DNA from 2 places in the Dermacoccus sp. UBA1591 genome. Region 2 is predicted to be linked to the other one. Evidence: riboswitches for the same ligand, from Rfam matches in the RefSeq annotation. Region 2 holds a riboswitch; the other holds the start of a gene.
The links. Region 2 has a riboswitch for S-adenosylmethionine ahead of B2284_RS02820 (MetQ/NlpA family ABC transporter substrate-binding protein). Riboswitches for the same ligand answer to the same signal wherever they lie in the genome.
Positions count from the first base shown of each region.

Region 1: another riboswitch for S-adenosylmethionine. It lies ahead of metX (homoserine O-acetyltransferase MetX); the one in region 2 lies ahead of B2284_RS02820 (MetQ/NlpA family ABC transporter substrate-binding protein).

Region 1 covers NZ_DCNR01000112.1:4,726-8,932, forward strand. The annotation lists partial or broken gene B2284_RS12835 (sigma-70 family RNA polymerase sigma factor) at 1-255, opposite strand, end outside; gene B2284_RS12840 (universal stress protein) at 559-921, opposite strand; gene metX (homoserine O-acetyltransferase MetX) at 991-2,163, opposite strand; SAM riboswitch class IV at 2,198-2,306, opposite strand; gene B2284_RS12850 (hypothetical protein) at 2,396-3,334, opposite strand; gene B2284_RS12855 (EcsC family protein) at 3,606-4,207, opposite strand, start outside.
Region 2 covers NZ_DCNR01000024.1:6,677-10,883, reverse strand. The annotation lists gene B2284_RS02835 (GNAT family N-acetyltransferase) at 1-846, opposite strand, end outside; gene msrA (peptide-methionine (S)-S-oxide reductase MsrA) at 1,000-1,647, shown strand; gene B2284_RS02825 (neutral/alkaline non-lysosomal ceramidase C-terminal domain-containing protein) at 1,715-2,098, opposite strand; SAM riboswitch class IV at 2,311-2,422, shown strand; gene B2284_RS02820 (MetQ/NlpA family ABC transporter substrate-binding protein) at 2,601-3,608, shown strand; gene B2284_RS02815 (methionine ABC transporter ATP-binding protein) at 3,605-4,207, shown strand, end outside.

The DNA of each region.
Region 1 (4,207 bases), on a different contig from region 2:
CGCGCTCTTGCGCCCGGTCGTCGTGGCGACGGCCTGGGCCGCGTGAACCTCGTCGAGCACGATCTCGATGCCCTCGGCCCCCAGCGCCTTCAGCACCGCCTTCTGCTTGGCCATGGAGATCTTCGCTTCTTCGAGGGCGGTCTTCAGCACCACGCTGTCGACCGTGCCGCTCGCGCGCCCCTGCTCGAACAGAGCAATGACCGCGGGATGGTCGATGTCCGCGGGAAGCGCGGGGGTCTGAGCCGTTTCGGACACTGAGGTCACCAACTACCTTCCGAGAGTGCACAACGCATCGGGCAGGCGCAATCGCGCGCCGAGCGCTTCGTACGAGGGAAGAGACGAACCACGGGGGCGGGATCCGACGAGAGCCGGTTGCCCGAGACTCACCTGAGCTCGCCTGGCACCGTGGTGCCTGATTCGATCCCCCGCGTCGCTTCTTTCACCATTATAGAACTCTGGGTCGAGAACCGCAGAATCACGGGGTTCAACGCCCCTGCGTGCGCGGGTGTTCCCGACCTGACGCAAGCGCGTCAGGCCGGGGTTGGGAGCAGCGCGAGATCAGTGCGCTGTGGGCTTGACCGCGAGGACGGGGCACGGCGCGTCGAGCAGCAGCCGCTGAGCGCTCGAACCGAGGATCAGCTTGCCGACGGGCGTGCGGCGACGCAGCCCGATGACGAGCAGCGCCGGGTCGAGTTCGGCCACCTCGTCGAGGATCACCTCGACCGCGTCCTGGCCCTCCTCCACCTGCACGACGCGGCCGCCGACCGCGTCCGCACTCTCCTGCGCGGCAGCGCGCGCGTCGTCGCTCGGGACGGTCGAGACGAGTACGAGCGGGCGCCCCAGCACACTCGACTGACGCACGGCCTCGGCCACCGCGGCCTCACCCTCCGGGCCCGGAGCGAAACTGACGACGACGGACATGCGCAACCCCTGTTCTGCGACTGTGGCGATCGGCTCACACGCTACCCGAGGTGCCGCGAGCGCCCGCCGTCACGCCACGGGACGGACGCGGCCCGCCTCGGCCGTGAGCGGCCGAGCGATGACCTCGCGCACGAGCGCCGCGATCTGGTCGGCCTCGATGAGGAAACCGTCGTGACCGTGCGGCGAGTGGATGAGACGCAGCCGTCCGCGCCCGTGAGCCCGGACGATGTCGGCGGAGGCACTGACCGGGAACAGCCGATCGGAGTCGACCGCGGCGACGACGAGCTCACCCCCGAACACCCGAAGCGCAGGCTCGATGCCGCCGCGGCCGCGGCCGACGTCGTGCGTCGCCATCGCCTGCGTGAGCCGCACATAACTCATGGCGTCGAACCGCGCGACGAGTTTCGCGGCGTGGTGCTCGAGATAGCTCTCGACGGCGAACAGGCCGCCGTCGAGCGTGCGGTCCGCTCCCTGCGACTCGCGCCCGAACCGCTCCTGCAACTCGTGCGCGCTGCGGTAGGAGGTGTGCGCGATCTGGCGGGCGAGCCCGAGCCCCGACGTCGGGAAGACGCCCTGCTCGAGGTAGCCGCCACCCCGGAAATCCGGGTCAGCTTCGATTGCCCGCACCTGCGTGTGCCCCCACGCGATCTGGTCGGCGCCCGCCGCCGCGCAGCTCGCGACGACGAGGGCGCGCTGCACCCGATGCGGGAAGGTCGCCACCCACTCCGCGGCGCGCATCCCGCCGAAGGAGCCGCCGATGACAGTGTGGAAGCGCGCGATGCCGAGAGCGTCGGCGACCCGCGCCTCGGCGCGCGCCTGATCCCTGACGCTGACGTGTGGGAAGCGCCCGCCCCACACCCGGCCGTCTGGTGCGAGCGACATGGGGCCCGTGCTGCCGCGACAGCCGCCGAGCACGTTGATCGCCACGACGAACAGCTCGTCGGTGTCGAGGGGCGCGCCGGGGCCGATGAGACCAGGCCACCACCCCGCCGTCGGCTGCCCGGGGCCGACCGGCCCGACGACGTGCGAGTCTCCGGTCAGGGCGTGCTCGACGAGGACGGCGTTGCTCGCGTCGTCGTTCAGCTCGCCCCAGCACTCGTACGTCATGACGACGTCGGGCAGGGCGGCGCCGTTCTCCAGCGTCAGGGTGCCGATGTGGACGGCACGTGCGTGCGGGTTGAACCCGTCGTCGGTGAGGGGCGCCGCGGGGTCGGCCACGGCGAGGCGACGGTGCGAAACCATGACGTCCTCGATTCCGAGGTGGGTCGCAACCCACCTCTCGCGCTTGCCGCCCACGGGCGGCCCTGTCGTCACCCGGGGCACCCCGCCGCGAGGGAGGGTTGCCGCTCAGCAAGCCGGGGCTTGTGTCGCTGAAACTCTTGACCTGCGACACAGTAGGCGGCCCTGCCCGCGGCTTCCATCGCCCGCGCGGCGACGTCCACGATGTGGCGCGCTCCCACAACCGGCACGCTCGTCAGGCGACGGAACTCTGCCGAGCCTTCGTGTGGAGCGCACCGACGGCCTGCTCGTACGACAACCCCGTGCCTGTGATGTCGCGCAGCAGTTGCCCCAATGACGTACCCCCGATGCGCAGCGACGCCGCGGCGCACGCACCGGCTCCCCGCAGGTCGCCTTCGCGCCAGGTCGCGGCGGCCTCGAGGGCCTTCCACGCGGCGCGGCCGTGGCGCGGCACGAGCGGCAGCCAAGTTCGCAGGCACGCGCTCGTCATCAGCGGGCCCGTCTCGCCGAGCGGCATGCCCGGGCTCAGCAGACGGAACAGTTCGGGTGCGACGCACAGGAGGATCTCATCGCGCGTCGGGCCGTCGACGACAGCGTCGGCGAGCACCTGCAGGTCGGCGCTGCGGGAGCGTCGCCGGGTGCCCGACGCGGTGTCGGGGACGTCGCACAACCGTGCCCAGGCGGCTCGGACGTCGACGACGCTGGGAACGGGGCGCGCGGTGGCGGCCATGGCCTCGCCGCCGCGGCGGACGTGGCGAAGCTGCTCGCGGGTCTGCTCTGACAGGGACGGGATCTCGTGGATCGCGCCGTCACAGCAGCCGAGCTCGCATTCGATGGCCCACCAGTGCTCGTCGCTGGCACCGAGGACGTGGTGCAGCGGCACGCGGCGCTCGATGCGTTTCGCGAGGGCCGCGATGTCGACGCGGCCCGGCTCGCAGCGATAGGCGATGGCGATGGCGGCCTGCGCACCCATCGTCGCGCGCCGCTCAGCGACGACGTCGAGCATGTGCGCCGTCTCCCCGTCGCACGCATCGTCCGCCCAGCCGAGCACCCCCGCGAGCGCACCGTCACGTTCGAACAGGACGATGACGGCGCCCGCCCCCTCGGAGCCGACGAGATCGGGAAGGCCTGCCACCAGGGCGCTGAGGCCCTTGAGTCGTGTTGTTGTCTTCATGCCCCCAGCGAAACCCATGACGCCACCCGCGCGCTGACCACGAGCCACAAACCTGTGGACGAGGCATCCTGCGGGCCGCGAAACGGGCCGTAGCCGTCACACCTGTGGGTGAGTGGGCCGTTCGAGCAAGGCCAGGCGGGGGTTCGCGGCCCCCAGATCGTCGCCCGGAAGCCCGTTGATGCGCACGGACGACACATCGCCGAACCGGCCCGGACACGCCGAACGCCACCCGTCGAAGACGAGTGGCGTTCGAGGTGGAATCAGGGAGACGTCAGGCTGACGGCGGGATCTGCGCGACGAAGTCGCGACGCGCCGACTGGGCGATCTTGCGGATGAGGACGACATCGAGGCCGCCACCGATGAAGCCGCCCGCCACGGGGATGAGGCGCGGAATGCGCGTGAGGAAGCGACGCCCCACCTGCGAGCCGAGACGGAACGCAACTGACTTGTTCACGACGGCGAGCGCCGCCGGCGGCAGCTTGCGCGTGGCGACGTTCGTCGCGACGCCACCCGTCATCGGGCCAAGGCCCTTGAGGACCTGCGTCGCGTCCGCACCGATGAGGTCGAGCAGGATCGCCGAGCGCACGGCTGGGTCGTCGACGTCGTGACCGTTGATGGCGGCGATCGCCGCGACCATGCGCGTCGCGACGGTGTAGAAACCGATGACGTTCGCGGGCAGTGCCACGGGGAGCGTGACGAAACCGCCGAGGTTGGTGAGGAAGCCGTTCGCGCCCGCGAGCTTCGTGTGTGATGCGACGACGTCGTCCATCGCCGCTTCCTTGGAGCCCGCCTTCTTCATCGCCTCGTCGGCGACGGCGCGGGCCGACTTGAACGTCGCCACGCCCCCGATGCCCACCGAGATGAGGTGCTGCG
Region 2 (4,207 bases):
GTAGGCGATCCAAGGCGTCTCCGCGGGAACGCTGACGTGCGTGAACGCGGCCATCTGCCCGCTCGGTCGGTGCCACGCCACGGCCTCGACGACGCGTCGACCCTGAGCGCGTGCGGTGTCGAACAGCTCGTGCACCCGCGCGGCATCCCACGTCTCCGGTTCGATCGCAACGTCACCGAGCGGGGTGTCGGTCGACATCATCGCTCCGAGACGGGCCCGCTCCTCGAGCCACTGCGACGGGAGGTCGTCGACGGCCGTCTCGACGACATACTCGTCGTCGAACGCGAGGGCGGCACGCATCTGTGCGGCGACGGCGTCGCTGACCGGCAGACGCTGAGCGTTGCGCACGCACCTCTGGGCCTGAGCGAACCCTCGGGCAGCGAGGAAGGCGCCTCCGGCGTCAGGCTGGCCGACGGGCGTCTGCGTCTCGACGAGGACCGTCGTACGTCCCTCGTCCTGCATGATCTCCTCCGCGGCTGAGAGCAGCGCCGAGCCGACACCCCGTCGTCGCGCGGGAGCCAGCACGTCGAGGTGGAGAAACGCGAGGTGGGTGTTGTCGCGGCGCGGCAGGACGAGCTCGGCGGCACCGACGACGCCAGCTGCTGTGTCCACGCCATCATCCTGGATGTCGGCTGCTCCCCCAACGGCGTCGTCGTCACACGAGGCTTCCCCCTCGACGGCGACGAACGCATGACGCGTCTCGGATTCCTTGCCCCACATGGCGCGCAGCTCGTCGGCGGGGTAGGCGGTCGTGTGCTTGCCCCACTGCTCGTGGCCCACCGTCATGAACACCTGCGCCCAGGCGTCGAACAGCGGGTCGGACGGGCCGATCTGACGAATGCGCATGGCGACATTGCACTCAGCACCAGCTGCGTACGCAACCGGTTTTTCGGCGCGTCCGCCTGGATCGTGCGACAACCCGTTCATGCCGGCGGAGGCTCGGGCCGGAATGCCTCGACCGCCGGCGGTGTTGTCTCGGAACCCGAGGAAAGGCACCTCATGTTCACTCGAAAGCACACCCGAACGCCCGAGGCGAGCGACCTGCACGACGTCCTCGACGTGCCGATGTTCTCCGAACTGCCCGACGGCTCGGCGACCCTGTACGTCGCGATGGGCTGCTTCTGGGGCGCCGAACGCATCTTCTGGAAGATTCCGGGCGTCGTCACCACGGCCGTCGGGTACATGGGCGGCCACGCCACCGAGCCGACGTACGAGGACGTCTGTGACGGCGGCACGGGCCACACCGAGACGGTCATGGTGGCCTACGACCCGTCGCGCGTGTCCGAACGCGAGCTTCTCAAGGCGTTCTGGGAGAACCACGACCCGACGACCGCGAACCGGCAGGGCAACGACGTCGGCACGCAGTACCGCTCGGCGATCTACTGGACGACGCCGCAGCAGGAGCGCGCTGCCCGCGAGACGTCCGCGCTCTTCCAAGAGGCACTCGACGACGCGGGCCGCGGCGCCATCACGACCGAGATGCGCCCGGCCGACGAGGCGGGCCCCTTCTGGCCGGCGGAGCTGTACCACCAGCAGTACCTGTCCAAGCACCCCGGCGGCTACTGCAACCACGGCTTCAAGGGCGTCACGTGCCCCGTCGGCGTCGCCGACCTGCCCGCGCAGACGGATGTCCTCCCGCCACGCTGACGACGACATGCACGGCGGCTGCTGAGCCGGCGGCCGATCAACCGGCCACCGCGGCGCACCGGCCGTCTCAGCGCACCTGGAAGGCCCGGCTCGTTCCGGTATGGGCACTGACCTTGCCGTTCCAGCCGTTCTTCCAGTTGCCCTGCTGCACGAGGCGATACGTGCTCGCGGGCGTGCCGCGACGTATGCGCCGCTCCATGGTGCATCGCGAGTACGAGACGCCCTCGCGCGACCAGACGTACGCGGTGTCCCAGTCGTGGTCGTCGAGGACGTCGACCCACGACGAGCCGACCTGACGCTGCACCTTGACGAACGTGCCCATCGTGCGGAAGTCATTCTTCGGGTGGCCGCCGCGGAAGACCGCCCGCACGCTCGAACCAGCCGAGCGTGTGGCGTCCGGCTGAGTCAGGACGTCACCGAAGTGCTGCCCGGGTGGGGCGTCGTCGAACACGACGCCGGGGCCCTCGGCGCGTGGCCGACGTCACACTCATCACCCACCTAGACGATCGTCCAAGCTGTGTGAAGAAATCACTCACCCGAGCCTCGACGGCGAAAGACGCCGCATCAGCCACGCCGCGTGTCGCACGTCACAATCTTCGCCCACGTCTCATCTCCAGTGCCACAACTTGACGCTTTGTCGTGCGCGGCTCTAATCTCGCTGCTGGTCAAGAGATCCGATGCAAAGCCCTGGCTGGTCGGACGGCAACCCTCACACGCGTGGCGGGGTGCTCCAGGTGATGACCCGGCCGCGTCGACCACGCGGCAAGCACGCTCGGCACCCAACGTGACGGCATCCTCGTGAGCCTTCCGTTGCGCTGCCCAGGCCCCGAAAGGCATGCCCCGCACGACACCGCGCACCGCGCCCCACCCCGGCGCCCCCGCCTTCGCGCTGACTCCGCGCATCCGCGCCAGCTCCGCGCATTCGCATCCTTGCCGCCTCACCAGGAGAGATCATGACCGACAAGCACACCCCCGCCGACGAGACCTCGACGCCCGCCTCGTCCACGCATGACGCCACGAGCGCCGAGAACGGCGCGACCGCCCTGCCCCCGAAACCGAAGAACAACACCGGCAAGTACGTCGCGATCGGCGCAGGCGTCCTCGTCGTCGCGCTGGCCGCCGGCATCGGGGCCAAGGTGCTCGGCGGGAGCAGTGACGACAAGCTGACCCACCTCAAGGTGGGCACGACGGAGGCGTCGGACCCGTACTGGAACCAGCTCGTCAAGGTGGGCAAGGACAAGTACGGCCTCGACATCGAACCGGTCAACTTCTCTGATTACACCCAGGCCAACCCCGCGCTCTCCGAGGGCCAGGTCGACCTCAACCAGTTCCAGCACCTGCAATTCCTCGCCGACTACAACACCAAGGCGAAGCAGAACCTCACGCCCATCGGGGCGACGTACATCGTCCCGCTGGCGCTGTACTCGAAGAAGCACACGAGCGTCGGCCAGTTCCCCCAGGGCGGCAAGATCGCCATCCCCAACGATCCGACGAACCAGGCACGCGCCTTGCTGCTGCTGCAGAGCGCCGGACTGCTGAAGCTCAAGGGTGGTGGCACCTCGCTGTCGACCCCGGCCGACATCGAAGCCGGCGCCTCGAAGGTCACCGTCACAGCGGTCAACGCCGAGCAGACCGCGGCCGCGCTGCCGTCCGTCGACGGCGCGATCGTCAACAACAACTTCGCCGCGGACGCGAAGCTCGACCCGAGCAAGGCCCTGTTCAAGGACGACCCGCATGCGGCCTCGTCGAAGCCGTACATCAACGTCGTCGTCGCGCGCGCCGCGGACAAGGACAACGCCGACTACGCCAAGTTCGTCAAGGCCTACCACGACCCGAGCGTCGAGAAGCTCATCGAGGAGCGCACGAAGGGCACGAGCGTCCTCGTGAACAACTCCGCCTCCGAGGTGCAGGGCATCCTCGCGAACCTCGAGGCCCAGATCAAGGCGAAGGGATCGAAGTGACGGGCCCCTCCCCCACACCGACGAAGGCCGCCGCGCCGGCGAGTGCCACCCCGCCCGCCGTCGCCTTCCACGACGTCGGCAAGACGTTCACCCGCGGCAAGAGCCGGGTGACGGCTCTCGACGGCATCACGACGCAGGTGGAGCGCGGACGCATCGTCGCCGTCATCGGTTTCTCCGGCGCCGGCAAGAGCACCCTCGTACGTCTCATCAACGGCCTGGAGACGCCGACGCGCGGCCACGTCGAGATCGACGGCGTCGACCTCGCGTCGCTGTCCGCGAAGCAGGTGCGCGAGCTGCGCGGTCGCATCGGCATGGTGTTCCAGCAGTTCAACCTCATCCGCTCGCGCACGGTGTACGCCAACGTCGCCTACCCCCTCGAGGTCGCCGACTGGGACAAGGCGCGCCAGGAGGCGCGCATCACCGAGCTGCTCAGCTTCGTCGGGCTCACCGAGAAGGCGTGGGCCTACCCCGACGAGCTCTCCGGCGGGCAGAAGCAGCGCGTCGGCATCGCCCGTGCGCTCGCGACGAACCCGGAGATCCTGCTCGCCGACGAGTCCACGTCCGCGCTCGACCCCGACACGACGAAGGACGTCCTCGCG